Linked DNA regions of Blastochloris viridis. The protein of the gene in region 2 interacts with the protein of the main gene of each other region in a pairwise test. Links are inferred from orthologs where the notes say so. Each region holds a gene or a part of one and is shown on either strand. Other genes may lie near its edges.

What was found.
Region 1: the proteins of BVIR_RS03275 (region 2) and dnaA interact in binary tests that used the Escherichia coli proteins (3 or more experiments, as listed by UniProt). The link is inferred for Blastochloris viridis from one-to-one orthologs.

The regions. Positions count from the first base shown.
Region 1 is NZ_CP012946.1:595,247-609,772, reverse strand. Bases 7,385-10,256 are described here. They hold dnaA (chromosomal replication initiator protein DnaA), read right to left. Parts: upstream 9,650-10,256; coding sequence 8,120-9,649; downstream 7,385-8,119. Other genes in these bases: dnaN (DNA polymerase III subunit beta), read right to left, coding at 7,385-7,941. In the rest of the region: menA (1,4-dihydroxy-2-naphthoate octaprenyltransferase), read left to right, coding at 129-1,031; BVIR_RS02755 (class I SAM-dependent methyltransferase), read right to left, coding at 1,206-1,931; BVIR_RS02750 (DeoR/GlpR family DNA-binding transcription regulator), read left to right, coding at 3,098-3,889; hemA (5-aminolevulinate synthase), read left to right, coding at 4,086-5,315; BVIR_RS02740 (DNA replication/repair protein RecF), read right to left, coding at 5,547-6,779; more of dnaN, read right to left, coding at 6,823-7,384; rpsT (30S ribosomal protein S20), read right to left, coding at 10,699-10,965; BVIR_RS02720 (undecaprenyl-diphosphate phosphatase), read left to right, coding at 11,241-12,047; BVIR_RS02715 (complex I NDUFA9 subunit family protein), read right to left, coding at 12,175-13,128; purD (phosphoribosylamine--glycine ligase), read left to right, coding at 13,304-14,526. UniProt on the Escherichia coli protein: Plays an essential in the initiation and regulation of chromosomal replication. Binds in an ATP-dependent fashion to the origin of replication (oriC) to initiate formation of the DNA replication initiation complex once per cell cycle.
Region 2 is NZ_CP012946.1:719,338-733,865, reverse strand. The notes cover bases 110-2,983. They hold BVIR_RS03275 (replicative DNA helicase), read left to right. Parts: upstream 110-738; coding sequence 739-2,229; downstream 2,230-2,983. Other genes in these bases: alr (alanine racemase), read left to right, coding at 2,486-2,983; rplI (50S ribosomal protein L9), read left to right, coding at 110-442. In the rest of the region: more of rplI, read left to right, coding at 1-109; more of alr, read left to right, coding at 2,984-3,616; DNA repair protein RadA, read left to right, coding at 3,692-5,113; BVIR_RS03260 (CvpA family protein), read left to right, coding at 5,212-5,790; purF (amidophosphoribosyltransferase), read left to right, coding at 6,399-7,868; BVIR_RS03250 (SDR family NAD(P)-dependent oxidoreductase), read left to right, coding at 7,892-8,635; ribosome biogenesis GTPase Der, read right to left, coding at 8,783-10,150; BVIR_RS03240 (hypothetical protein), read right to left, coding at 10,457-10,756; BVIR_RS03235 (tetratricopeptide repeat protein), read right to left, coding at 10,765-11,442; BVIR_RS03230 (NnrU family protein), read right to left, coding at 11,522-12,115; panB (3-methyl-2-oxobutanoate hydroxymethyltransferase), read right to left, coding at 12,312-13,139; BVIR_RS03220 (AI-2E family transporter), read right to left, coding at 13,278-14,387; BVIR_RS16610 (cupredoxin domain-containing protein), read right to left, coding at 14,398-14,528. UniProt on the Escherichia coli protein: The main replicative DNA helicase, it participates in initiation and elongation during chromosome replication. Travels ahead of the DNA replisome, separating dsDNA into templates for DNA synthesis.

The DNA.
Region 1 (14,526 bases), 130 kb from region 2 along the record:
GGCCCTGATCACGCCGCGATCTTCGGGCCAAGAGTGGGGCGCCGTCGCCCGGCCCAACCGGCGCCGCGGCTTCGGCACCCGCCCGCGCAGTGCGGACGGCCGCGGTTCGGGAGTGAGATCTGATGGCGATGGCGACAGGAACCGGCGCAGCGTCGGCCTCGATCTGGTGGATGGCCATTCGGCCACGCACCTTGTCGATGGCGATCGTGCCGGTGGCGGTCGGCGCCGCCTCCGCCGTGGCCGGCAGCGGGCGCTTCGCCGTGCTGGGGTTTCTGATCGCGCTGGCGGTGGCGCTGGCGATCCAGATCGGCACCAACCTGCTCAACGACTGGCGCGACGGCGAGTCCGGCCTCGACACCGCCGACCGGCTCGGCCCCACCCGCGTCACCGCCAGCGGCCTGATGAAGCCGGCCGACGTCAAGCGCATGGCCTATATCGCCTTCGGCTGCGCCGCGGTGGCCGGGCTGTTCGCCATCGTGCTCGGCGGCGTGCCGATGCTGGTGATCGGGGCGGCCTCGCTGGTGGCCGGGCTCGGCTATTCCAACGGGCCGCGGCCGATCTCGGGCACACCGTTCGGCGAGGTGTTCGTGCTGGCGTTCTTCGGCCTCGCCGCGGTTGTCGGCACCCATTGGCTGATGACCGGGGCGTGGTCGCTGACCGCCTTGATGTGCGGCCTGCAGATCGGGCTGCCGGCTGCCGCGGTGCTGCTGGTCAACAATCACCGCGACCGCGTCGGCGACGCCGCCTCCGGACGCCGCACCCTGGCCATTCTGCTCGGGCCTGAGCGCTCCCAGTCCCTCTACGGACTGATCATGGTCGGCGCCTGCCTGTTCGGGGTGCTGGTCGCCCTCACCTCGCTGTCGTTCGGACCGCTGGCGACGCTTGCGGCGCTGCCGCTCGCGCTCGCGCTGCGCCGCCGGATCGCCGCCGAGGCGGTCGGGCCCGGCCTCAACGAGGTGCTGGTGCGCACCGCGCAGTTCCAGGTGCTGCTCGGCGTGCTGCTGGTCTGCGGGCTGCTGATCGCGGTCTGATACCCAAGCCTAAGATCGGCCGGAGCTGTTCGGCGAGCCGACGACGAAACCCCGGCCGATCGGCCCGTTTCACATGACCTGCCGGGCATCCCGCGCGAACGCGCCGCCCGCCTTCGAACCGTCGTGGCTCTGATGGCGCCACCAAATTGCGGCGTCCCGACCCGGCGTGAGGCGTCAGGCGTTGCGTTTGGTCGCAATGTGGATCGCGGCGATGCCGAACGACAAATTTATCCAGCGCACCTCGGCGAACCCGGCCTGTTCGATCAGATGCGCGAACGCCGGCTGATCGGGGAACCGGCGGATCGACTCGATCAGGTAGCGGTAGGCGCTCGGGCTGCCGGCGATCGCCGCGCCCAGCGCCGGGATCGCGGTCGACGACCACGCCTGATAAAATGGGCGAATGATCGCGTGGGGGCGGGAGAATTCCAGGCACAGGAACCGCCCGCCCGGCTTCAGCACCCGATGGATTTCGGTCAGGGCCTCGCCGAGATGGGTGACGTTGCGAATGCCGAACGAAATCGTCAGGCAATCAATGGTGCCGGCACCGAACGGCAGCCGCTCGCCCTCCCCCGCCACAAACTCCAGCGCGTCGTCCGGCCGCCGGCCGGCGCACATCATCGCCGTCGACGGATCGACCACCACCACCCGCGCGCCCGACCCGGCCATCAGCCGCGCAACGTCACCAGTGCCGCCGGCAAGGTCGACCACCGTCTCACCTCGCTTCGGCGCCGCCAATGCTGCGAACTGCCGCTTCCACAGCCGGTGGATGCCAAAGCTCATCAGGTCGTTCATCACGTCGTAGCGCGGCGCCACCTCGACGAACACGCGGCGGATGAGCGCCCGCCTCTCCTCGGGCGAGACGGTTTCGGTGCCGAAGCTGCCGGACAGCGGGTCGGTCATGGCGGGCATTTCCCTGATAGACAACGGCATGCGCAACCGCGCTGCGCCGCTTGGGCGGCAACGTTTCGCGCGCCGCGCGTTGTAGCAGAGGTGCCGGCGTTTGGGGCGGAGTTCGTCAGCCGCGCGAGCGGAGAATGGGCGGCGGCTGGCCACCCTCCTCTGGCGCTCATCGCGGCGTGAGGACGCCGTTCCCGCCAAATCACGCGGTCGCGCCAAGCAGCAACGCCGTCGGCTGCGCGCGATTCGGGCGCTGGAGGCATTCGTGGCCGCGAAATTCAAATCCAGCTGCAATCACGCCGTCCGGCCGCGGTGCCTCGCACGACAAGAGCTTTCGCCTTCGCAGGCTTTTCGCACCGGTATATGGTAATCTGGCAAATCAGATTGCAGATGCTAGAACTTTGACACGTCCGGTTCGACTAAGCTGAAGCGGTGACTGGCTGCATTGAATTCGCCCTCGCCCGGCCGTCCGTCATTCCCATTCATGTCGCAGAAGCGCCGGTACCCGCAACGATGCGGCGAGGCAGACAGGTAATTCAGCCGCCACCAAAAGCGGTATCTCTCCACCAGATCTCCGTTCAAACCGGTTTTGTCAAAAAATTTACTTATGCGTCTAGCGCATACCGGTTCAGGTGACAGCGGTGCGGCCGAATTCGGTTGCGCCCTTGGCTTTGTGCGCCTTTCGCGTGTATTTTCGCGACTCTAGTTTGTATCGCTTTGGTGCCGCAGCATTTTTCGTCCGCAAACTCGGCAATGCCGCTTTGCCGAATTCCAAACTTCTAATTTCATCGGAAACAGGTCTCTCCAGCCTGAGTTTTACATCAGCTTTCCAAAAAAATCGCCGACGATTGCGCGGTTTCGGGCAAAACCGGCTGAGAGGGCACACCATCGTCCCCGAATTCTTTCGCCAAATCTGCCTTCAACCGGTCAGCCAACCTGACGCTACACCACGAACTCGGTTGCAGAACGCGCGTACACAATTCATAGTGGGCGCCATCGGCCGGATCGTCCCTCCCGAGTTGAAATCGCCAACCGAGGCTTTTCCTGGCTCAGGTCTGCGGCCTGCACATGGTCGGCGACCGTGTCCTCTCCCTTCGCCGCGGTTTCTCTTGTCCACCGGAAAACCAGATGTCATGGCTTGGTTGTCCTTAAGTTAGATTTTTTTCACCATGTCGCGTCCTCTGGCCGTTCGCCGCCTGTCGGAAATCCTCCGCCGCGTTCACGCGGCGGGGTCGGTATCCGTTGTCGAACTCGCAACCGCGTTCGACGTGTCGCGCGAGACAATTCGGCGTGACCTCAAGCTGCTCGCCAACCGCGGAGAACTTGAGGTTGTCCATGGCGGCGCCATGCGCCGCGACACGCTCGACATTCCCCAGCCACAGCGGACGACCCGCGATTCCGGCGCCAGCGGCCGTCAGGCCATCGGCCAGCTCGCCGCCAGCCTGATCGAGGACGGCGCCACCGTTCTGCTCGATTCCGGCGCGCTGGCCGGCGCGATCGTGTCCGGGTTGCTTGGCAAGCGCGACATCACCGTTTGCACCCACTCGCTCACCCACGCTCTCGCGCTGGTCCGCCACCCGCTGATCCGCGTCTTCGTGCTCGGCGGCCAGGTCGACGCCACCGAGGAGGCGGCGTTCGGGGTCGACACCGTTTTGGCGCTCGACAGTTATTCCTGCGACCTTGCGTTCATCTCCGCCCGCGGCTTCACCAGCGACGGCGAGCCCACCGACACCACGCGCCACGGCGCGGAGTTGCGCGCACGCATGCTGCTCGCCGCACGGCGGCCATATCTGCTCGCCGACCACGCCCAGTTCCAGCGCACGACCCCGATCCGCATTCCGAACAGCGACCGCGCCGCCGGCCTTCTGGTCGACCACGCCCCGCCCGAGACGCTGGCGGACGCGTTTCGTCGTAACGGGTTGCCGGTCACCGTCGCCGGCACAAGTGTCAGGACAGATTGACGCACCCTGCGGTCGCGACCGCAGGCACCCCTCGGTCAAGCCTCGGTCAAGCCTCAGCAAAATCGTACGAACTTGACGCCGCCGTTCGGCTTTGTCATTTGCGCTTGACGCAGATCAAGGCTGCTTTCGCCCGCTGGTGTCCATGGTGGGGCGAACATGCAGTGGACCGGCCCCGAAGGGCTCCGAGGAGCGTAGCATGGATTATCAGACCTTCTTCCGTGGTGCCGTCGAGAGCCTGAAGGCCGAGCGACGCTACCGGGTGTTCGCCGACCTCGAGCGGCGTGCCGGTGAGTTCCCGCATGCCACCTGGCATTCGCCGGAAGGCCCGCGCGACGTCGTCGTCTGGTGCTCCAACGACTATCTCGGCATGGGCCAGCACCCCGCGGTGGTTCAGGCGATGACCGAGACCGCCGCCCGCATGGGCACCGGCGCCGGCGGCACCCGCAACATCTCCGGCACCAACCACCCGCTGGTGACGCTGGAGGCCGAACTCGCCGACCTCCACGGCAAGGAAGCCGGCCTGGTGTTCACCTCCGGCTACGTCTCCAACCAGACCGGCATTTCGACGCTTGCCAAGCTGATTCCGAACTGCCTGATCCTGTCCGACGCGCTCAACCACAATTCGATGATCGAGGGCGTCAAGCAGGCCGGCTGCGAGAAGAAGATTTTCCGCCACAACGACATGGAGCATCTCGAAGACCTGCTCAAGGCCGCCGGCAAGGAGCGCCCCAAGCTGATCGTGTTCGAGAGCGTCTATTCGATGGACGGCGACATCGGCAAGATCGGCGAGATCTGCGACCTTGCCGAGAAGTACAGCGCGATGACCTATATCGATGAGGTCCACGCCGTCGGCATGTATGGCCCGCGCGGCGCCGGCATCGCCGAACGCGACGGCCACATGCAGCGCATCGACGTCGTCGAGGGCACGCTGGCCAAGGCGTTCGGGTGCCTCGGCGGCTACATCACCTCGACCGAAGCCGTGGTCGACGCGGTTCGCTCGCACGCCGCCGGCTTCATCTTCACCACCGCGCTGCCGCCGGCAATCTGCGCCGCCGCCACTGCCTCGATCCGCCACCTCAAGGCCTCGACCGCCGAGCGCGACGGTCAGCACGCCCAGGCCACCCGCGCCAAGGCGGTGCTGGCCAATGCCGGCCTGCCGGTGATGCCGACCGACACCCACATCGTGCCGGTGATGGTGCGCGACGCCGAGAAGTGCAAAGCGGCGACCGACCTTTTGCTCGCCGAGCATGGCATCTACATCCAGCCGATCAACTACCCGACCGTGCCGGTCGGCGCCGAGCGGCTGCGCATCACCCCCACCCCGTTCCACAATGACGCGCTGATCGACCATCTCGCCGGCGCGCTGGTCGCGGTGTGGAAGAAGCTTGGCCTGCCGTTCACCCGCCAGGCGATCGCCGCCGAGTAACGACAACGGCACAGCGGCGGCACCCGCCGCCGTGCCGCCCGCCGATGCGGTTTTCCGAGGGCCATCGGTTCGCCACGGCCATCCGCATCTGCCCATCGCCGCGGCGCGTGGGCAGCGTCACGTTCAACGAGCCGCCCGGCGGCCCTTCTTGCAGGGTACCGCCGGTCGGGAGGGCGCCACGTCGAGCCGCCGGACACCTTGGTCCGGCGGCTCGTTTCTTTTGGCGGTTCGTCAGCCGATCGGCTCGATTGCCCCCGGCTCGACCCGGAACTGCACCGTCTCCGCCCCCACCGCCGCGAACGCCGCAGCGTCGGTGCCGGTCATCCACGCCTGCACGCCGAGATCGGCCAGCGCGCGGTGAAGCGCGGCCCGGCGGTCGGGATCGAAATGGGCGGCGATCTCGTCGAGCAGCAGCACCGGCAAGAGGCCGGTCATCGCCCCGACCAGCCGCACCTGCGCCAGCACCAGCCCGACCAGCAGCGCCTTCTGCTCGCCGGTCGAGGCGCTCGCCGCCGGCACGCCCTTGGGACCGTAGATGACGATGAGGTCGGAGCGGTGCGGCCCCTCCAACGTGCGACCGGCGGCGCGGTCGCGCGCACGGGCGTCGGCGAGGCGGGCGCGGTAGCGATCCTCCAGCGCCAGCGCCGGGGTGCCGCCGACCTCCGCCTCCAGCCAGCCGTCGACGGCAATGCCGGCCCACGGAAACGGCCCGGACGCCGCGCGCGTCGCGGCGATCTCGCCGACCAGCCGGCGCACCGTCTCGGCCCGCGCCGCCGCCACCGCCACCGCCACCTCGGCGACCTCGTGCTCAACCGCGTCGAGCCAGCGCGTGTCAGCCGTGCCCTGCTCCAGGAGACGGTTGCGCGAGCGCAGCGCCCGCTCCAGCGCGTTGATGCGCCCGCCATGGGTGGGATCGACCGCCAGCACCATGCGGTCGAGAAAGCGCCGCCGCTCGGCGGCCGGCCCGGTGAACAGCTGGTCCATCTGCGGGATCAGCCAGGCGATCGCGAGATGCTCGGCGAACGCCGCCGCCGAGCCGACCGGGGCGCGGTCGATGCGGCACTCCCGGACGGTGGGCGGCCCGCCCGCGCCGCGCGGCGCAATGCCGGTGCCGAGCAGCGCCGGCCCGACCTGTCCGTCGATCTCGGCGGACACCGCCCAGGATCCTTCGCCCAAGGATCCATCGCCCGAAGATCCGTCGCCGGGCGGTCCATCGCCGGACAAGCCGTCGCCGACCCGCGCCACCTCCTCCAGCGTGGCGCGGCGCAGGCCGCGGCCGGGGGCGAGGAAGGAGATCGCTTCGAGAATGTTGGTCTTGCCGGCACCATTGGCGCCGACCAGCACCACCGAGGCCGCGCCGGGCTCGATCACCACGTGGCGCCAGGAGCGGAAATTCACCAGCGCCAGCCGCCGCACCCGCGCGGCGGGGCGGCAATCGGGCGGAGCCTCGACCGAGGTCATCATCTGCCGACCCTGCGCCGGCCCGAATCCCGCCGACCTCGCCCGCTCACACCCGCATCGGCATCAGCACATAGAGCGCGCCCTGGCTGCCCTTGTCGCGCACCAGGGTCGGCGAGCCGGGGTCGGCCAGTTTCAGCTCGGCCTCGTCGCCCTCGAGCTGGCCAGTGATCTCCAGCAGATAACGCGAGTTGAAGCCGATCTCGAGCGGATCGGCGGCGTATTCGGCCTCGATCTCCTCGGTGGCAGAGCCGGAGTCGGGGTTCACCACCGTCAGCACCAGCTTGCCCTCCGACAGCGCCAGCTTGACGGCGCGGCCGCGTTCGCTCGACACCGTCGACACCCGGTCGATCGCCGCAGCAAAATCGGCCTTGTCGACTACCAGGGTCTTGTCGTTGGCGACCGGGATCACCCGCACATAATCGGGAAAGGTGCCGTCGATCAGCTTGGAGGTCAGCACGATGTCGCCGAAGGCAAAGCGGATCTTGGCGGTGGAGAGTTCCACCACCACCTCGGCCGAGCCATCCTCCATCAGGCGCTGCACCTCGGCCACGGTCTTGCGCGGCACGATCACGCCCGGCATGCCGACCGCGCCGGCCGGCGCCGGCAGCTCGATCTGGGCGAGGCGGTGGCCGTCGGTGGCGACCGCGCGCAGCAACTCGACGTCCGCACCCGGCACGGTGTGGAGGTAGATGCCGTTGAGATAGTAGCGCGTCTCCTCGGTCGAGATCGCGAACTGGGTCTTGTCGACCAGGCGCTTGAGCTCGGCGGCGCTGAGCGCGAAGCGGTGGCCGAACTCGCCGGCGGTGAGGTCGGGGAAGTCGGACTCCGGCAGCGTCTGCAACTGGAAGCGGGCGCGACCGGCACGGATCACCAGCGTGCCCTTTTCAGCGTCCGCCTCGAGCGAGATCTCGGCGCCCTCCGGCAGCTTGCGCACGATGTCGTAGAACATGTGCGCCGGCACGGTGGTGGCGCCGGCCACCTTGACGTCGGCGGCAATCGATTCGACCACCTCGAGGTCGAGGTCGGTGGCCTTCATCTCGAGCCGGGCGCCGTCGGCACGCAGCAGCACATTGCCGAGAATCGGAATGGTATTGCGCCGCTCCACCACCCGGTGGACGTGGCCGAGCGATTTTGCGAGGTCAGCGCGCTCAACAACGGTACGCATGAAGACACCTCGAAGGCCGGCGACACGCAACCGCACGGCAGACAATCCAGCAAATACATCCGTCGCCGCGTCAGCGAAACGCCCGACAGTTTCGGCAAACGCCGAACCGGAGCGCAGGCCATTGCGCCTCGGGCAGGCCCGCCGCGCTTCAGCCCGCTTCCGCGCCGGACTGACGTGTTTATTCGAGAATTCGGCGTTTGAGAAGCTCGACCTCTTCGGCAAAGCCGCGATCGGTCTTGGTCTTGCCCTCGATCTTGCGTACGGCGTGCAGCACCGTGGTGTGATCGCGGCCGCCGAACCTCCGGCCGATTTCCGGCAGCGAGCGCAGCGTCAGGGTCTTGGCAAGGTACATCGCGACCTGACGCGGCAGCACCACATTGGCGGTGCGGCGCGAGGACAGGACATCCTGCTTGGTGATGCCGGAATGCTCGGCGACGATGCGGATGATGTCCTCGATCCGCACCCGTTTGGTGTTATCGGGGCTGCGCACCAGATCGCGGATGGCGTGCTCGGCCATCTCCAGCGTCACCGCGCAGCTGGTCAGCGTGTTGTGGGCGAGCAGCCGGTTCAGGGCACCGTCGAGGTCGCGGCCATTGGCAGTGACCTGGGCCGCGACGTAGCCGACCACCTCGTCCGGCACCTCGAAGCCCGGGTGCTTGGCGCGGATCTGGCCGATGCGGGCGGCGAGGATCGAGCGGCGCAGCTCCTCCTCGAGCGGCCCGATCTCGACCGGCAGGCCGCCGGCGAGGCGCGAGCGCACCCGCTCGTCCAGGCTCTCAAGTTCCGCCGGCGGACGGTCGGCGGCGATCACCACCGGACGGCCCGAATCGATCAAGGCATTGAGAGTGTGACAGAACTCCTGCTGCACCGACTTGCCTTGCAGGAACTGCAGATCGTCGATGATCAAAAGGTCGATGCCGCGCAGCGCCTCCTTGAACGCCAGCGCGGTCTGATTCTTCAGCGCCGCGACGAAGCCGAACATGAACTTCTCGGCGGTGAGGTAGAGCACGCGGCGGCCGAGCCGGCTGGCCTGCCACGCAATCGCCTGCAGCAGGTGGGTTTTGCCGAGCCCGACGGCGGAATGGACGTAGAGCGGGTTGAAGCGGGTGCTCTCGCCGGCGCGGCACTCGGAGATCTCCCGTGCGGCGGCGTGTGCCAGGGTGTTGGAGCGGCCGACCACGAAGGTATCGAAATTCAGCCGCGGGTCGAGCGGCGAGGCCGGCAGCCCGTCGACGCTCGCCATCGGCGCCTCGGCGGCAAACGGCACGGCCGTGCGCGGCCTCGGCGCAACGGCGGCGGCAGCCGTCGCCTTCGGCGCTGCGGCCTGCTCGCCGACCGGACGGAGCGGCATGCGGGCCACCGCCGAGCGCACCACGAGGTCGACCTGCTTGAGGGTCGGCACCTCCTCGCGCCAAAAAGTGTCGAGCGGCTCGGCATAATGGGTCTGGATCCAGCTCTTCAGAAACCGGGTCGGCACCGACAGCTGCACGCCCTCGCCCGCCACGGCGTCGAGCTGCATGCAGGCGAACCAGCTCGTATAAACCTCCTCGCCCAGCGTCGACTTCAGGCGCGAGCGCACACGATCCCAGGAAGCAGCGGCCGTCTGCGAGTCGAAACGCGCCGGCGTGCGGGCAAATGACCCCTGCGCGGGTCGCGCCGACTTGTGGCCGGGGAAAAACCCGCTCGCGATACCTTCGCTCTTGTACATTTGCCGCTCCATTTTCTTATCGATAGGGTCGCAAGGACCTCGCTCTGCCCGATTAGGGCAGAGAGCAAAACTCAACTTGTACTGAAGAGATACCGGGGCGGCGCGCCGAAAGCGCGCCAGCGGCGCCGGTTGATGTCACGCGTTAGGTGCCGGACCGGATCCCGGGCCCGCCGCCGCCACCTCGTCCGCCGGCGGTGCACTCGGCGCCCACGTCGAGCCGGAGCCGCGTCCAACTGAGCCTATCAGCGTTCGCAACCTGGGCCGTCAGCGCGGCGGCCGCGCGGAGGGTGCGGCTCCCGATAATCACGGACATAGTGTTCCCCCGGCTGCAACAACGCGCAGCTCTTTTTACTTGGTATGTCGATTTGAATGAATCCAATCGCCGTCTTGCGACCGGTCAATCATCTACCGAACAAACGTTCGAGTAGAACGCTCACAGAATTCTTACGCCATGCACAAGACCCTGGCAGAAATTCGAATCATCATAAAAAGCTCCCCGCATCCGACTCAAAAAAATCTGGTCCCACACAAACTCACCTGTGGATCGCCCCCAGGTGAACGGAGTCTTAACACGCCTCCCGCCCTTCGCAACCGGACTGGCGATGCGGCCGAACCGCACCCGAAACGAAAGCGGTCGTCGCGGCCCGATGCTCAGCCGGCAAATCGCTGAGGACTCTGTTGGAATCCTGGGGAGGACGCCCCCCCGACCGGCCCGGCCACGATACGGCTACACCAGCTTTGCCTTGCCCCCAAACCGGGTCCCGGCCCGACCCCCCCATCGCCCTTAGGGTCCAAGCTCTTGTCCTACATATAGAAAATTTGTGCGGGCGAGCCGAGCCCCCAACGCTACTGCGCCGCGCAAAAAGCCGGAAATTCCGAAAAGTGTGTCAATAGGGTAAACGCAGATTAAGCCGATTTGGCACCCGATCGGGGCCCGCCCAACGCAAAAGGGCGCCGGAGACCAGCTCCGGCGCCCTTTTTTGATTTGGTGTTCCGTTCTGGAACAGACCCGCCCATCGTCGCGATGCGGGCCCGGCCGACCGACGGCGTCAGGCGCCGATCTTCTTCACCCGCTTGGTCAGGCGCGACACTTTGCGGGCGGCGGTGTTGCGGTGCAGGATGCCCTTGCCGACCGAGCGCATGATCTCCGGCTCGGCGAGCTTGAGCGCGGCAACGGCGCCGACGGCATCGCCCTTGGCGAGCGCGTCTTCGACCTTGCGCACCGCGGTGCGCACCCGGGTGCGCCGCATCTTGTTGATCGCGGTCCGCCGGGCGATCTTACGGGCCGCTTTCTTAGCGGAACTGGTATTGGCCATTCCTGGAATCCTGTGCCTTTCGATGCGGCCCGACGCCGCGCCTGCAGGGCTGCTTATCTGGATCGCTCACGCGAGCTTCCCGGCTCGCCGGCGTGCCGGGCCGCAACTCGCACGCTGGCTCTATAACCGCGGGCTGGAGGAGCGTCAACGGTACCATTGCCGCCCAGCCCCGGAGCAATGGGGGAAATGCTTGCAGTAAAGCTTGCGGCTATGGAAGAACGGCGTGCCGGTTCAGCCGCATCCTGCCTGCTGAGCCCGCCGGCCAAGGGTGACATATGACGCTCGGCGATCTGATCGAAGCGACCTGCCTCGGACTTCTCGAAGGTCTTACCGAATTCTTACCGGTCTCATCCACTGGACATCTGTTGCTCGCCGGGCATTTTCTCGGCTTTGACTCGCCGGGAAAGACCTTCGAGGTCCTGATCCAGCTCGGCGCGATCCTGGCGATCTTGGTGGTCTACTTCGCCAAGTTTACCGGCATTGCGATGCGCTTGCGGACAGACCCTGCGGCGCGGCGGTTCGTCATCGGCATCGTCGCCGGATTCCTGCCGGCGGCGCTGATCGGCGTTGCCGCGCACGGCTTTATCAAAACTGTGCTGTTCCATACGCCGGCACTGATCTGCGTCAGCCTGATCGTCGGCGGCGTGGCGCTGCTGATCGTCGACCGCCTGACCTTGACGCCGCGCCACCACGACGCCACCGCGCTGTCGCCGCTGACCTGCTTCTATATCGGCTGTTGCCAGACCGTGGCGATGATCCCCGGCGTGTCGCGCTCGGGCGCCACCATCGTCGGCGCCATGTTGCTCGGGGTCGACAAGCGCGCCGCCGCCGAATTCTCGTTCTTCCTCGCCTTGCCGACCATGGCCGGCGCCTTCAGCTACGACCTTTACAAGAACTGGTCGACGCTCGATGTCGACCACGGCCTCCTGATCTTCGTCGGCTTCGTCGCCGCGTTCTGCGCCGCGGTGCTGGTGGTGAAATCGCTGCTCGACTTCATCTCCCGCCACGGCTTCGCGCCGTTCGCCTATTACCGCATCGCCGCGGGAACGGCCGGCCTGCTGGCGCTGTGGCTGGTGGGATGAGCCGGCGCCGAGCGTGGCGGGGCGCGCCGCCCCGCCACTGCCCCCCGGTAACACTGCCCGCCGGTAACAACGTAACCGCCGGCGCGAGGCGGCGTCGCCAGATCGCGCCGCGAACGCCGAAACCGTGTCAGACCGCCGACGAGCCGGCGAACTGGCCGGTGCGGCGGAACCGCGACAGATAGCTCGGCAGGATGGTGAGCAGCGCGGTGGGCTGGATGCCGAGCCCCTCCAGCGTGCGGCCCGAATCGATCGCGGCGTGCGAGACGATGTTGTTGGTCTTGAGCAGCGTCACCTGGTCCGGCGTCATCAGCGGGTTCGGCAGATATTGCAGCACCGAGGCCTGGAGATAGGCCACCCAGAACGGCAGCGGCACCAACAGCCGCTTGCGGCCGGTGATGTTCAGGATCAGCTCCAACAGTTCGCGGAAGGTCTTCACCTCCGGGCCGCCGAGCTCGTAGACGGCGGGCGCCGCCTGGCCATCCGCCCCCTTCACCACCGCTTTGGCGACGTCGCCAGCATAGACCGGCTGGAAGCAGGTGGTGCCGCCGCCGACCAGCGGCAGCACCGGCGAGATGCGGGCGAGGCTGGCGAACAGGTTGAAGAAGCCGTCCTCCGGGCCGAACACGATGGAGGGCCGCAGAATCACCGCGCCCGGCGCCGCCGCAATAACCTTGGCCTCGCCCTCGGCCTTGGTGCGGGCGTAGATCGAGCCCGACGCAGCGTCGGCGCCGATCGCCGAGATGTGCACCATGCGCGCGCCGACCGCCGCAGCCGCCTCGGCCACCGTGCCGGCGCCCTGGGCGTGGACCGAGCCGAACCGCTGGCGGCCGGTCTCGAACAGGATGCCGACGGCGTTGACCACCGCCTCCGAGCCCTCGACCGCGCGGCGGACCGAATCCGCATCGCGCAGATTGGCCTGGATGGCGGTGATCTGGCCGACCGAGCCGAGCGGCTGCAGATGCCCGGCGAGGTCCGGGCGCCGCACCGCGGCACGCACCCGCCAGCCGGCCCGCGCCAGCGCCCGCACCGCGTGGCGCCCAACGAAGCCCGACCCCCCGAACACCGTGACGAGACGATCCATTTTCGAATGTCCTTTCCCGCGTTATGCGGAATTCTGCCCACCTCGGCGGGCGGTTACAATCCTGTAGCCGCTTCCCCGTCCGCGTAAAGCGCAGCGCCACCGGTGCACTGCCGCAGCGGGCTTGCAGTCCGCCGCCCTGCCCGCTACCCCTCCGCCGGAGCGGGAGTGAGTCAACATGAATGTCCTTCTGATCGGCTCGGGCGGCCGCGAACATGCGCTGGCCTGGAAGCTGGCGGCGAGCCCGCGGCTGACCCGGCTCTATTGCGCGCCGGGCAACCCCGGCATTGCCGAGGAGGCAGCCTGCATCGCGCTCGACCCGGCCGACCATGCCGCGGTGATCGCGTTCTGCCGGGTCAAGAGCATCGACCTCGTGGTGGTCGGCCCCGAGGCGCCGCTGGTCGCCGGCCTGGTCGACGACCTCGAGGCCGCCGGCATCAAGGCGTTCGGCCCGACCAAGGCGGCAGCCCGGCTCGAAGGCTCCAAGGGCTTCACCAAGGACCTGTGCCGCGACGCCGGCATCCCCACCGCCGATTACGCCCGCTTCGACGCCGCACAGCCCGCCAAGGCCTATGTCCGCCGGCACGGCGCGCCGATCGTGGTCAAAGCCGACGGGCTTGCCGCCGGCAAGGGCGTGGTGGTCGCCGCGACCATCGAGGAGGCGGAGGCCGCCATCGACCACCTGTTCGCCGGCGCTGCCGGCGCCGAGGTGGTGATCGAGGAGGTCCTGGAGGGCGAGGAAGCCTCGTTCTTCGTGCTCAGCGATGGCGTCACCGCGCTGCCGCTCGCCACCGCCCAGGACCACAAGCGCGCCTTCGACGGCGATGAGGGTCCCAACACCGGCGGCATGGGCGCCTATTCGCCGGCGCCGGTGATGACCAAGGCCATGGTCGAGGACACCATGGCGACCATCATCCGCCCGACCCTCAAGGCGATGGCGGACAAGGGCTGCCCGTTCAAGGGCATCCTCTATGCCGGCCTGATGGTCGGCCCCGCCGGCCCCAAGCTGATCGAATACAATGTCCGGTTCGGCGATCCGGAGTGTCAGGTGCTGATGATGCGGCTGATCTCCGACCTGCTGCCGGCGCTGGCCGCCGCCCGCGACGGCACGCTGGCAGACATCGAGCTGCGCTGGTACGACGCCCCCGCCCTCACCGTGGTGCTGGCGGCAAACGGCTATCCCGGCCACATCGAGACCTCGGGCTCGATTATCCGCGGCCTCGACAAGGCCGCCGCCGGCGACCTCGACGTGGTGGTGTTCCACGCCGGCACGGCGCGGCGGGGCGAGGACATCGTCGCCGCCGGCGGCCGCGTGCTCGGCGTCACCGCGATGGCGCCGAGCATCGAGCAGGCGCAGGCGAAGGCCTATGCCGCGGTCGACCGCATCGATTGGCCGGGCGG
Region 2 (14,528 bases):
CAACAAGGAGCGGTTTGCCCGCGAGCGCGTTCAGCTCGAAGCCCGCAACCTCGAACTCAAACGCGATGCCGAGGCGGTCGGCGCCAAGCTCGGCGGCCAGTCGTTCGCGGTGCTGCGCCAGGCCGGTGAGACCGGCCAGCTCTACGGCTCGGTGTCGACCCGTGACCTCGCCGAGCTGATGACCAAGGGCGGCTTCACCGTCGAGCGTCAGCAGCTCGTGCTCAACGCCCCGATCAAGACCATCGGCCTGCACAGGGTGCCGGTGGCGCTGCACCCCGAGGTCGAGGTGACGGTGGTGATCAACGTCGCCCGCAGCGCCGACGAGGCCGAGCGCCAGGCCCGCGGCGAGGACGTTAGCCGTCGCCGTGACGAGGACGAGGACGTCGCCGCCGAGGCGGAAGAGGCGTTCGAGCAGCCGGACGAAGAGGCCGAGGAGGCCTGATGCCAACGGCCCCGGATGCTGACGCATGGGGCCGTTGAAGTTCGCAGGTTTTCGTCCTTGAAAACAATGATCACGCCCGGCCCTTGCGGCCGGGCGTTTTTTATCCGCCGCCGTTTTCCGCGCGGCCGGATCGGAATCGGCTGCGCACCCAGGTGACAGTCAAGACTCGCCTTGGTTGCCGCCGGAGATTCTTGCCGAGGTGTGGATTGCGGTATCGCCGGCGCGGTCAGGGGTCACATCGTCCCCTTTCACCGCACGCGCCATGTTAATCAACGCACCCGCTGCTGGATGATGGCATGGTCGTCGAATCGCTCGCCCGCAAGACCCAAGGTGCAGACCCGCTCTATCGGGTTGCTCCGCACAATGTCGAGGTCGAGCAGGCCCTGCTCGGCGCGGTGCTGGTCAACAACGAAGCGTTCTACCGCGTCTCCGACTTCCTGGAGCCGAAGCATTTCTTCGAGCCGCTGCACCAGTCGGTGTTCGACATTTGCGGACAACTGATCCGCGTCGGCAAGGTGGCGACGCCGGTTACGATCAAGACCTTCCTGCCCGGCGATGCCGACATCGGCGGGCTGACGGTGGCGCAATATCTGGCGCGGCTGGCCGCCGAGGCCACCACCGTCATCAACGCCGCCGACTACGGCCGGGTGATCTACGACCTCGCCACCCGCCGCGAGTTGATCCGCATCGGCGAGGACATGGTTAACATCGCCTTCGACGCGCCGGTCGACATGCCGCCGACCGACCAGATCGAGGACGCCGAACGCCGCCTGTACGAGCTCGCCGAAACCGGCCGTTACGACGGCGGCTTCCTGCGTTTCTCCGACGCGCTGAAGGAGGCGATCGACATGGCCGGCCGCGCCTACCAGCGCGACGGCCATCTGTCGGGTCTGGCCACCGGGCTCGACGACGTCGACGCCCTGATGGGCGGCCTGCAGGCCTCCGACCTCATCATCCTGGCCGGTCGCCCCGGCATGGGCAAAACCGCGCTCGCCACCAACATCGCCTACAACGTCGCCGCCAATTACAACGGCCGGCCACGGCCGGACGGCACGATCGAGACGGTGACCGGCGGCATCGTCGGCTTCTTTTCGCTGGAAATGTCGGCCGAGCAGCTCGCCACCCGCGTACTTGCCGAGCAGTCCGAGATTCCGTCCTCGCGCATCCGCCGTGGCGACATTTCCGACGCCGATTTCGGCAAGCTCGCCGCCGCCGCCCAGGTGATGCAGTCGATCCCGCTCTATATCGACGACACCGGCGGCATCTCGATCGCTCAGCTCACCGCCCGCGCCCGCCGCCTCAAGCGCCAGCGCGGGCTCGACATGATGGTGGTCGATTATCTGCAGTTGCTGTCCGGCTCCTCCAAGCGCGCCAGCGAGGGCCGCGTGCAGGAAATCACCGAGATCACCACCGGCTTGAAGGCGCTGGCCAAGGAACTCTGCGTCCCGATCATCGCGCTGTCGCAGCTGTCGCGGCAGGTCGAAAGCCGCGAAGACAAGCGGCCGCAACTCTCCGACCTGCGTGAATCGGGCTCGATCGAGCAGGACGCCGACGTCGTGCTGTTCGTGTTCCGCGAGGAGTACTACCACAAGAACAAGGAGCCTCGGCAGGGCACCGAGGAGTGGTTCAAGTGGGACCAAGAACTCGAGGCGATCAAGGGCACCGCCGAGCTGATCGTCGGCAAGCAGCGCCACGGCCCGACCGGCTCGGTGAAGCTGCACTTCGCCTCCGAGTTCACCCGCTTCGCCACCCTCGCCCGCGAGGATCGCCTGCCCGACCGGCGGTGAGGGCCGGCGTCGTTTCCGACGACGTGAGACCACAACCGCGATGTCCGCCATCAATGGCCATCGTTCCGGACAAGCGGCGACGCCGCGCGGTCCGGAACCGATGATCCGCCGAGTTTGCAGAATCCGCCCGCGCCCGAGGATGACCGGCGCGGAGCGTGAGCATCCGGCGCGGGACTCCGTTCGCCCGCCTTCGCATTGGTTCACGACCGCCATGGTCTGCTAATGTGGGTCTTTCCCCCGATGTTTTGAGTCCGCGATGCCCGCCGCCGAATTCGCTCCGCTCGCCGCCCCCGACCTTTCGGGCGGCGTTCTCACCGTCGACCTTGCCGCCATCGTCGCCAACTGGAAGACGCTGTCGGCGCTCGCCGCGCCGGGCGCCGCGGCCGGCGTGGTCAAGGCGGATGCGTACGGCTGCGGCGCGGTGGCAGTGGGCCGGGCGTTGGGCGCCGCCGGCTGCATCACCTTCTTCGTCGCCCTGCCCGAGGAAGGAAAGGCGTTGCGAGCGGCCCTGCCCGACGCCGCGATCTACGTGCTGAACGGCCTTCCCCCCGGCGCCTGTGAGGCGTTCGCCGCAGCCCGCCTCCGCCCGGTGATCGGCTCCCTCGCCGAGCTGGCCGAGTGGGAGGCGTTCGTTTCCGCCACCGGCTGGGCCGAGGGCGCGGCGCTGCACCTCGACACCGGCATGAACCGGCTCGGCCTCAGGCCCGAGGAGGCCAAGGCCCTGGCGCTTCGGCCCCGCGGAAAACCGCTGTTCAGCCTGGTGATGAGCCACTACGCCTGCGCCGACGAACACGGCCACCCGCTGACCGCCCGCCAGCTCGTCACCTTCCGCGAGGCCGCGGCACTGTTCCCCGGCGTGCCGGCCTCGCTGTCGAACTCGGCCGGGCTGTTCCTCGGCTCCGCGGCGCAGTTCGACCTCGCCCGGCCCGGCTACGCCCTCTATGGCGGCAACCCGACGCCATGGACGGCGAACCCGATGCGGCCGGTGGTGCGGCTCGACCTTTCCATCGTGCAGAGCCGGATCGTGCCGGCCGGCGAGACGGTGGGCTACGGCGCGCGCTGGACCGCGCCGAACACCTCCCGCATCGCCGTGGTGTCGGCCGGCTATGCCGACGGCCTCCTGCGCACCGCCACCGCCCCCGGCCTGGCGCCGGTGCTGGGGTATATCGACGGCGTCGCCTGCCCGATGGTCGGCCGCATCTCGATGGATCTCGCCGCCTTCGACGTCACCGCGGCGCCGGTGGAAAAGGTCCAGCGCGGCGATACCATCGCGCTGCTCTCCGAGCGCTTCGGCGTCGACGACTACGCCCGCGCCGCCGGCACCGTCGGCTACGAGGTCCTGACCAGCCTCAGCCAGCGATATCAAAGGCGGCACGTCGGCGGGTGAGTGCAAGGCGGGGTTCGGCGCCGCCGCGCCGACGCCTGCCGTTGACTTCCCACGCCGTTCCGTCTCGATGACGCCATGGCCAAGCGCACCATCACCTTCGTCTGCCAGGCCTGCGGCGCGGTCTATACCCGCTGGCAGGGCAAGTGCGATTCCTGCGGCGAGTGGAACACCATCGCCGAAGAGACCTCGGCCGCGGCAGCAGCGCCGGCGGCGCAGCGCCCCGGCCGCAAGGGCCGCCTCGTCGCGCTGGAATCCCTCGCCGGCGGCAGCAGGGACGCCCCCCGCACCGCCAGCGGCATCAACGAACTCGACCGCGTCACCGGCGGCGGCTTCGTGCGCGGCTCGGTGATCCTGATCGGCGGCGACCCCGGCATCGGCAAGTCGACGCTGCTGATCCAGGCCGCAGCCGCCATGGCCGGGCGCGGCGACGGCGTGGTCTACATCTCCGGCGAGGAGGCCACCGGGCAGGTGCGCCTGCGGGCCGAGCGGCTCGGCCTGTCGGCGGCCAAGGTCGCGCTCGCCGCCGAGACCAATGTCGAGGACATCCTCGCCACCTTGAGCGAGGGCCCGCCGCCCAAGCTCGCGGTGATCGATTCGATCCAGACCATGTGGACCGACGCGGTGGAATCGGCGCCCGGCACCGTCGCCCAGGTGCGCGGCTCGGCCCAAGCGCTGATCCGCTACGCCAAACGAAGCGGCGCGGCAGTGATCTTGGTCGGCCACGTCACCAAGGACGGCCAGATCGCCGGCCCGCGCGTGGTCGAGCACATGGTCGACGCCGTGCTGTCGTTCGAGGGCGAGGGCGGCCACCATTTCCGCATCCTGCGCGCGCTCAAGAACCGCTTCGGCCCGACCGACGAGATCGGCGTGTTCGAGATGACCGGGCGGGGCCTGGCCGAGGTGGCGAACCCCTCGGAGCTGTTCCTGTCCGAGCGCGACCTCGGCTCGCCCGGCACCGCGGTGTTCGCCGGCATGGAGGGCACGCGGCCGCTGCTGGTCGAGATCCAGGCGTTGGTGGCGCCGACCTCGCTCGGCACGCCGCGCCGGGCGGTGGTGGGGTGGGACTCCAACCGCCTCGCCATGGTGCTGGCGGTGCTGGAGGCGCACTGCGGCGTCAAGCTCGGCGGCTTCGACGTCTATCTCAACGTCGCCGGCGGCCTGCGCATCAATGAGCCCGCCGCCGATCTTGCCGCCGCCGCCGCGCTGGTGTCGTCGCTGGCCGGAGCGCCGCTGCCGGCGGATGCGGTCTATTTCGGCGAGGTCAGCCTGTCCGGCGCGGTGCGGCCAGTGGCGCACGCCGCCGCCCGCATCAAGGAAGCGGCCAAGCTCGGCTTCAAGCGCGCGGTGTGCCCGGAGGGCGGCCGCGACCTCGGCGAGCCGGCGCTGGCCACTTCCCCGGTCGGCGCGCTGGCCGGCCTCGTCGCCGATATCGCCGCCGCAGCGCCACGCCGCGCCGCGTCCGGCCGCCGCCCGCCGCCCGCTCGACAAGACGGATGACTTTCGCCTCGCGGCAGGGTTATAGAGAGCTGCAAACCTGTGTCACAGCCTGATCCTTCAGCCCAGATAGAGCCGGTCATGGCCGGCGATGTGGTGTTATGCCGTTGACCATTCTCGACATTGCATTGCTGGTCATCATGCTCATGTCCGGGCTGCTCGCCATGGTGCGCGGGCTGATCCGGGAGCTGTTCTCGATCGGCTCATGGCTGGCGGCGGCCGCCGCCGCCGCGGTGTTCTACCCGCAGGTGCTGCCGTTCACGAAGCAATACATCCAGCAGGATTCGCTGGCGATGGCCGCCACCGTCGGCGGCATCTTCCTGCTCACGCTGTTCGTGGTCTGGATCATCACCGCCCGCATCTCCGACGCCATTCTCGACAGCCGGGTCGGCGCGCTCGACCGCAGCCTCGGTTTCGTGTTCGGGCTGGGCCGCGGCCTGATCTTGATGGTGGTGGCGTTCCTGTTCCTGACATGGCTGCTGGAAGGCCAGGACCCGGCGCAAGCCGGCGCCAACCCGGCGCCGACGACCACCTGCGCCCAGAACCCTTCCCGCCAGCCGGCGTGGTTGCGCGATTCCAAATCCTACGCCGTGCTGTGCTCGACCGGCGACTGGCTGAAGTCGCTGCTGCCGGACGACCCCGAGGCGATGCTGAAGAACCTCAAGAAGCCGAAGGACTGATCGGCGGCCGAGCGCACCGAGCGGCGCGCCGGCCACGAAACCGTGATCGGCGCTGCCAGTCGCTTCGGCGGCGGCAGCTGCTAGAACACGCGGCGAACGCACCGTGTTGGGAGCTATCGCAAAGGCCGGCGGTCGATGCGGCTTTCGCCGATTGCGGAAACCAGTTTTGCGGGGATACCGCGCAGGACCGACGATCGGGGGCAGACCTTGTGCTCGATCCGGTCTAGAGCATTCTCCGCAAAAGCGCAGGCCGATTTTGCGAAAGACAAAGCGATCGCTCAAGGGCTTAGAGCGACTGCCGGTGCAAAGATCGGCGGATGCTTTGGAGCCTCGGCCGCAACAGGCGGGTCGGCGATGGTCGGCGACGCCGCGGCCATCGGGAGCCGAGGGCACCCGGTCCGACCGGGTGCGCTGGAGGGTCAGGGATCACGATCTGCTCGCCCCGACCCCATATCATGCTAGCGGCGGCGGCAGCCGGCGGTGGTTTCGATCGCGGATTTCCATGAATCCCTGATTTCAGATGGGAAATCCGCGACCGGGGACGGCGTGATGCCTCAAGCATCCCGGCGTCGGTGTCAGCTATTATGTCGTGTTCGGCGGAGGACGGGATGGACGAGATGGTCGGGTTCGAAGACGATCTGGACGGCGACACGCTGCGCGAGGAATGCGGCGTGTTCGGCATCTTCGGCCACCCCGACGCGGCCGCCATCACCGCCCTCGGCCTGCACGCGCTGCAGCATCGCGGCCAGGAGGCGGCCGGCATCGTCACCTTCGATGGCCGCCGCTTCCACTCCGAGCGCCGCCTTGGCCTGGTCGGCGACACCTTCTCCGACCCCGCCCTCATCAAGCAGCTCGCCGGTGACTCCGCGATCGGCCACGTCCGCTACTCGACCACCGGCGAGACCATCCTGCGCAACGTGCAGCCGCTGTTCGCCGAGATCGAGGGCGGCGGCTTCGCCATCGGCCACAATGGCAACCTGACCAACGGCTTGACGCTGCGGCGCCAATTGGTGACCGAAGGCGCCATCTGCCAATCGACCACCGACACCGAGGTGATGCTGCACCTCGTCGCCCGCTCCAAGCGCAATCGCTTCGTCGACCGCTTCGTCGAGGGCCTGCGGCAACTGGAAGGTGCCTACGCTCTGGTCGGCCTCACCAACAAGAAGCTGATCGGCGCCCGCGACCCCGCCGGCATCCGGCCGCTGGTGCTCGGCATGCTCGACGGCCATCCGATCCTGGCCTCGGAGACGTGCGCGCTCGACATCATCGGCGCCCGCTACGTGCGCGACGTCGAGAACGGCGAGGTGATCGTAGTGTCGGAGGACGGCGTCGAGAGCCTGAAGCCGTTCCCGCCGATGCCGCCGCGGCCGTGCATTTTCGAGTTCATCTATTTCGCCCGGCCGGACTCGGTGGTGGGCGGCCGCTCGGTCTACCAGGTGCGCAAGGGCTTCGGCCGCGAACTGGCGCGCGAAACCGCGGTGGAGGCCGACGTGGTGGTGCCAGTGCCCGATTCCGGCGTGCCGGCGGCGATCGGCTACGCCCAGCAGTCCGGCATTCCCTACGAACTCGGCATCATCCGCAACCACTATGTCGGCCGCACCTTCATCCAGCCGACCCAGACCATCCGCGAGATGGGGGTGCGCCTGAAGCACTCCGCCAACCGCGCCGTGGTGGCTGGCAAGCGTATCGTGCTGGTCGACGATTCGCTGGTGCGCGGCACCACCTCGGTGAAGATCGTGCAGATGATGCGCGACGCCGGCGCCCGCGAGGTGCACTTCCGCATCGCCTCCCCGCCCATCACCAACCCCGACTATTACGGCATCGACACGCCGGAGCGCGACAAGCTGCTCGCCGCCAACCACGACCTGGAAGGCATGCGCAGCTATATCGGCGCCGACACCCTGGCCTTCCTGTCGGTCGAGGGGCTTTACCGCGCCATGGGAGTCGAGGCCCGCGACCCGGTCCGGCCGCAGTTCACCGACCACTGCTTCACCGGCGACTACCCGACCGCGCTGACCGACCGCGACGGCGAGACCCCGCCGCCGCGCCAGCTGTCGCTGCTCGCCGAGGCCAGCTGATCTTTCTCTCGGAGTTAGAAGCCATGGACCGTCCGCTCGCCGGCCGTATCGCGCTGGTCACCGGCGCCTCGCGCGGCATCGGCCGCGCCACCGCCCTCGCTTTGGCCAAGGCCGGCGCCCACGTCATCGCCGTCGCCCGCACCGAGGGCGGCCTCACCGAGCTCGACGACGAGATCAAGGCCTCGACCGGCGAAGGCGCCACCCTGGTGCCGCTCGACCTCAAGGACGGCGACGGCCTCGACCGGCTCGGCGCCGCCATCTTCCAGCGCTGGAAGAAGCTCGACATCCTGGTCGCCAACGCCGCGACGCTCGGCCCGATCTCGCCGCTCGCCCACGTCGAGGTCGACCACTGGGACCACCTGATCGCGGTCAACATCACCGCCACCTGGCGGACGATCCGCGCCATGGACCCGTTGCTGCGCGCCTCCGACGCCGGCCGGGTGGTGCTGCTGTCGTCCGGTGTCGCCCAGTCGCCGCGGGCCTATTGGGGGCCGTACGCCCTCACCAAGGCCGCGGTCGACTGCATGGGCCGCACCTACGCCGCCGAGGTTGCCACCACGCCGGTGAAGGTCAACCTGTTCAACCCCGGCCCGACCCGCACCAAGATGCGCGCCACCGCCATGCCGGGCGAAGACCCCCAGACGCTGCCGCCGCCCGAGGCGCCGGCGGCGAAGATCGTCGAGCTCTGCCTGCCAAGCTTCACCGAGTCCGGCCGCATCTACGAGTACAAGACCGGCACGCTGAAGACCTTCCAGCCGCCGGCGTGAGCGTGCCCGCAGCCGTCGTCCCGGACGGTGCGTGATGCGCAGCATCCGCGCCGCGCCGGGATCGTTCGGCGAGCAGGCGTCTTTTCTGCACGCGGTTCCGGATCGCGCGGCTTCGCCGCTTGTCCGGAACGACAGCACGCAAGCCGCTCACTTGCCCTTGTCGTAGGGGTTCTTCGGCTCGCGATAGGTCACCCTGATCGGCGTGCCGGGCAGCTCGAACACCTCGCGCAGCGAGTTGGTCAGATAGCGGGTGTAGCTGTCGGGCAGCGCGTCGAGCCTGGTGCCGAATAGCACGAAGCTCGGCGGCCGTGCCTTGGCTTGCGTCGCGTAGCGGATCTTGATGCGCTTGCCGCTCACCGCCGGCGGCGGATGCTGCTCCAGCACGCCTTCCAGCCAGCGATTGATGCGCGCCGTCGAGACCCGCCGGTTCCACACCTCGTAAGCCTGAACGACCGCCGCCATCAGCCGGTCGAGCCCCTCGCCCTGCACCGCCGAGGTCGCAGCGATCGGCACGCCGCGGATCTGCGGCAAGGCGTGGTCGGTGTCCTCGCGCAGCCGCTTGATGGCGCCGGCTTTCGCCGTCACCAGATCCCACTTGGTGAAGCCGATCACCACCGCCCGCCCCTCGCGCTCGGCAAGGTCGGCGATGCGGGTGTCCTGTTCCTCGAACGGCTTGGTGGCATCCATCAGCACCACCACCACCTCGGCGAACCGCACCGCCCGCAGCGCGTCGGCGACCGACAGCTTTTCCAGCTTGTCCTCGATGCGGGCGCGACGGCGCAAGCCCGCGGTGTCCCACACCTGGAAGGCGCGGTCGTTGTAGACGAGGTCCACCGCGATGGAATCGCGGGTGATGCCGGCCTCCGGTCCGGTGAGCAGGCGGTCCTCGCCGAGCAGCGCGTTGATCAGCGTCGACTTGCCGGCATTGGGCCGGCCGATCACCGCGACCTTGATCGGGCGGGTGGGATCGATGGCCTCGCCGGCGTCGGCGTCCTCCTCATCCTCCGGCGGCCGGGCGGTGGCCTCGGGCAATGCGTCGCAGATGGCGTCGTAGAGGTCGGACAGCCCCTCGCCGTGCTCGGCCGAGAGCGGCACCGGAGTACCGAGCCCGAGTTCCCACGCTTCGGCCGCGGCTTCGGCACCGCGGCGGCCCTCGCTCTTGTTGGCGAGCAGGATCACCGGGCGGCCGGCGCGGCGCGCGACATTGGCGAAGGCGCGGTCGGTCGGCGTCAGCCCGCTGCGGACGTCGATCATGAACAAGATGGCGTCGGCGTCGCGGATCGCTGCCTCGGTCTGGGCGCGCATGCGCCCTTCCAGGCTCGCCGCATCGGCCTCTTCGAGGCCGGCGGTGTCGACGATGGTGAAGGTGAGGTCGCCGAGGTGGCCCTCGCCCTCGCGGCGGTCGCGGGTGACGCCGGGACGGTCGTCGACCAGCGCGAGGCGCTTGCCGACGAGGCGGTTGAATAGCGTCGACTTGCCGACATTGGGCCGGCCGACGATGGCGAGAGTGAACATCGGCCGCTCCTAGGATGCCTGACGGTCATGAAACGAACATCCGGCCTGCCCGGCCGGATCATGCGGTTTCCGAAAGATAACGTCGCAATCCCGGAAACGATCTCGCCGAAAATCCGCGTTCGGAAACCGGACGTTCGGCAAACGGGATACGGTTTGAAGGCGAAACCAGCCGCAAACCGTATCATACGGCTTGCGGTCGATCACGTCGTGATCAACGGAAACAGCCTCGCCGAAAAATCCTTGATGGGAAACGTATTTTCCGGCGACAGGACCGCGAAACTCCGGCCTGTTCGGCCGGATTTCTTATCAGTCCTCCGCGCCCTGCGGCTCGGCCTTGGCTCTGCTTTTCGCCTTGCCCTTGGCCTTGGCCGCCGGCTCCGCCGGCTGCTCGGCTGCCGCCGCGGGCGGCGGCGCGTTGGCCGGCTGGGGCGGCGGCTCGCCATAGTTCACACCGGGCACGCCTTCCGGGAACAGCGGCTTGCGATCGCCCGGCAGCGGCGTCTTACGCTCGTCGAACGGGTTGAGCTTGTCGAGCGACTCGCAGCCTGCCACGGCCAGCGCGCCGGCCGCGAGCAGAAGAAGACGTCGGGAAAGGGCTGCTGCCATGGCCTGCCTCAGTTGGCTTTCGCCGGCGCCGGCATCGGCGCGATGGGCGAGGACAAAAGATCGCGCAGAATCTGGCCGCGCGTGCGGAGGCTGGACGGCGCGGACGGATCGCCGACCAGCGCGTCGACCCACTGCCGGGCGGCGTCGCGGTCGCCCGCCTTCCACGCCGACAGCGCCAGCAGTTCGCGGGCGGAGTGTCGGAAGGCCGCCTCCGGCGCGGCGAGCGGCTCCAGCCGCGCCTTGAGGTCGGCATAGGGGGCGTCGTCGACCAGGATCAGCCCGGCCCGGATCTGGGCGAGGTCGCGGAACAGCGGCAGCGCCTTGGCGTCGCCGGCCAGCGCGTCGAACTCGCGCACCGCCGCCGCCTTGTCGGTCGAGGCCAACGCGCCGGCGCGGGCAAAGCGCGCCAGCAGGGCGTAGCCGGTCGGCGCGTCGGCCGCCAGCTTGGCCAGGGCGGCGTCGGCGTCCGCGGTATTGCCGTCGCTGACGAGCCGCAGCGCCGCCTCGAACCGGGCGCCGGCCGCCTCGGCCTGACGATGCTGCCACCACTCCCAGCCGCGCCAGCCCGCCACCGCGAGCACGATGACGACGGCGAGAGTCAGCACCAAGCCGCCGTACTTGCTCCAAAGCGCATGCAGCCGTTCGCGGCGAACGTCTTCCTCGACTTCCTTGAAAATATCGGACATCGGCCCAGTGAACTCCCGATCGGCCGTCTGGCCTTAAGGTGGGGTCGTGGCGAGGCCGTGGCAGAACCCGGAGGCCGGGTCAAGCCCCGACGCCCGGCAGCACCGGAACGCCGATCAGCCAATGGTGGACGCCGAACAGAAAGGCCAGCCACAGCACGGCGCCGGCCACCACCGAGGTGGTGTCGGCCCGCGTCCAGCCGCCGGGATTGCCCGGCACCTTGAGGTCGCGCCGCTTGACCGAGATGCGGTCGTAGACGCCGAACGCCAAGAAGGCGCCGAACAGCAGGATCGAGCCGAGGTCACCATTGGCGAGAAGGTGGGCCAGCGCCCAGATCTTGATGCCGACCAGCATCGGATGCTTGACCCGGTAGCGGATCAGGCTCGGCCGCGGCGGCATCGCCGCGAGCACGATGAAGGCCGGCAGCATCAGCGTCAACGCGAGGTGCTGGGTCCACACCGGCGGCGTCCACACCGGGATCAGGCCGTGGGCGCGATACTCGCCGAAGCCCCACACCATCAGCACAAGGCCACTGAGCGCCAGCACGCCGTGAACGCCCTTGTAGACGCTCTCGCTGCCGCCGAGCGCAGCGACGGTGCGCCCGCGTAGCGGCCGCAGGGTGGGCAGGAGGTGGGGGGCGAAAAACAGCAAGAGGCCGGGCACAAGCAGCGTCATGGCGGATCCGTAGGCTGTGGCGCCACCGGATCGTCGGCGGCAGGCGGCGAAGGTATAGGCGAAAACCGTGCCGGCGTCGCGGCGAAGACCGCGCCGCCGATCAAGGATCCTCAGGGTCTCTCCCGTCCGAGGCTGACGGGCTGACGCTGCATCCAGGACGACAGGCACTCGTCCGGCTGCGGCACCGCGAGCAACCTCACCCCGCCGGCTTTTTCATGGCGTAGACGTTGTCCGGCCCCGGAAAGGTACGGCTGCGGACGTCGCGGGCGTACGCCTCCACCGCCGCGGCGATGCCGGGCCCGAGGTCGCCGTAGCGCTTGACGAATTTCGGCACCCGCGGCGTCAGGCCGAGCATGTCCTCCAGCACCAGCACCTGCCCGTCGCAGGCAGCGGAGGCGCCGATGCCGATGGTGGGGCACGCCACCTCGGCGGTGATCTTGCGGGCGAGCGGCTCGGCCACCGCCTCGATCACCATGGCGAACGCACCGGCCTCGGCCACCGCGCGGGCATCGTCCTCGATCGCGGCCCAGTCGGCCTCCTCGCGGCCTTGGGCGCGGAAGCCACCCAGCACGTTGATCGACTGCGGGGTGAGGCCGATGTGCGCCATCACCGGGATGCCGCGCTCGACCAGGAAGCGGATGGTGTCGGCCATGCGCCGGCCGCCCTCCAGCTTGATGGCGCCGCAGCCGGTCTCCTTCATCACCCGCGCCGAGTTGCGGAAGGCGTCCTCGCGCGAGGCCTCGTAGCTGCCGAACGGCATGTCGATCGCCACCAGCGCGTGCCTGGAGCCGCGCATCACCGCCAGCCCCTGCAGGATCATCATGTCGAGCGTGACCGGCACGGTGGATTCGAGCCCGTGCATCACCATCCCGAGCGAGTCGCCGACCAAGATGACGTCACACACCGCATCGACCAGGCGCGCGGTGTGGGTGTGATAGGCGGTCAGCGACACGATCGGCTCGCCGTTCTTGCGGGCACGGATGTCGGGAGCAGTGAGGCGGCGGGTCTCGGCGTGGGCGGACATGACGGCACCAGATCGGACGGGGGCCGTTGCTATAGGACAGAACGGCGCCGGCGTCGCCGCCCTGCCCGTACGACTTCGGTCGCAGGCGACGAGGCAAGCAGGGCATCCGGCCGATGCCGGCTCGACCCGGCCCAGCGGTCAAGGCCTCGGCGGGCTGACCGGGTCCTCGCCCGGCAGGGCGGTGGCCTCTTCGAGCACGTCGCGGACATAAAGCTGCTTGACCGCGACGAATGCCACCGCGGTGAGCGGCGCGGCAAACAGCACGCCGAGCGGGCCGAGCAGCACGCCGAACGCCACCAGCGCGAACAGCGTCAGCGCCGGCGGCAGGTTGACCGTCTCGCGCTGGATCAGCGGCAAAATGAGGTTGCTCTCGATCTGCTGCACCACCAGGAACAGCACCAGCACCCACAGTGCGGTACCGGAGTCGACCGAAAACGCCACCAGGAGCGCCGGCACCGCGCTGAGGATCGGCCCCGCCACCGGCACGAACTCGCCGAGGCCGGCCACCAGCCCCAGCGCCAGCGCCGACGGCACCCCGAGCAGATAGAGCCCGCCGGCGGTGAGGATGGCGACCAGCAGCATCGACACCAACTGGCCGAGGAACCACAGCTTGAGCACCCGGCCGGCGGCATCGAGCGCGACGCCGAGCCGCTGGCGCGCCGGCTCGGGAAACAGCGTGAGCGCGCCGCGGGCATAGAGGCCAGGGCTCGCGGCGAGATAGATGCCGGCGACCACCACCAGCATGACGCCGGCAATGATGCCGACCAAGCCCGAGGTATAGCCGGCGATTTCCTGGACGACGTTGCCGCGCCGGGCGAACCCTGCGGCCTCGCGGCCGATCAGCTCGGCAGCATTGGGGATGCCGATGGTGCGGCCGAGGTCGTCGAGCTGCGCCGGCAATTGCTGAAACAGCGTGGTGAACTGGCCCGACAGCTGGGCCCCGAGCAGCACGCCGAACGTCGCCGCGCTGCCGAGCACTGCCGCGCCGGCCAGCACGAGCGCCCATCCGGCGGAAACCGGCAGCACCCGCTCGATCCCATCGGCGAAGCTCCGCAGGATGGTGGCCACCACCACCGCCGCGAACGCCAGCACCAGCACGTCTGCGAGCTGCCATAGCAGCAGCGCCAGCACCACAACGCCGAGAACGGCCAGCGTCGCCTGCACCAGCCGCGGCACGTCGAGCAGTTGCGCTGGCGGCGCCTCCCGATCACCTCGGGCGCCGCCGCCAGCGTCAGCCGCTTTGGTCATGCCCGCGGCCTCAATCGGCCGCGCCGATCACCAGCACGCCGTCGCTCTTGCGCGACTCGACGGTCTTGCCGCTGGGGCCCGGGCTGTCGAGCTTGGCGCTCTCGGTGCAGGCGAACGGGTATTCGCCCGGCCGCTTCGGCG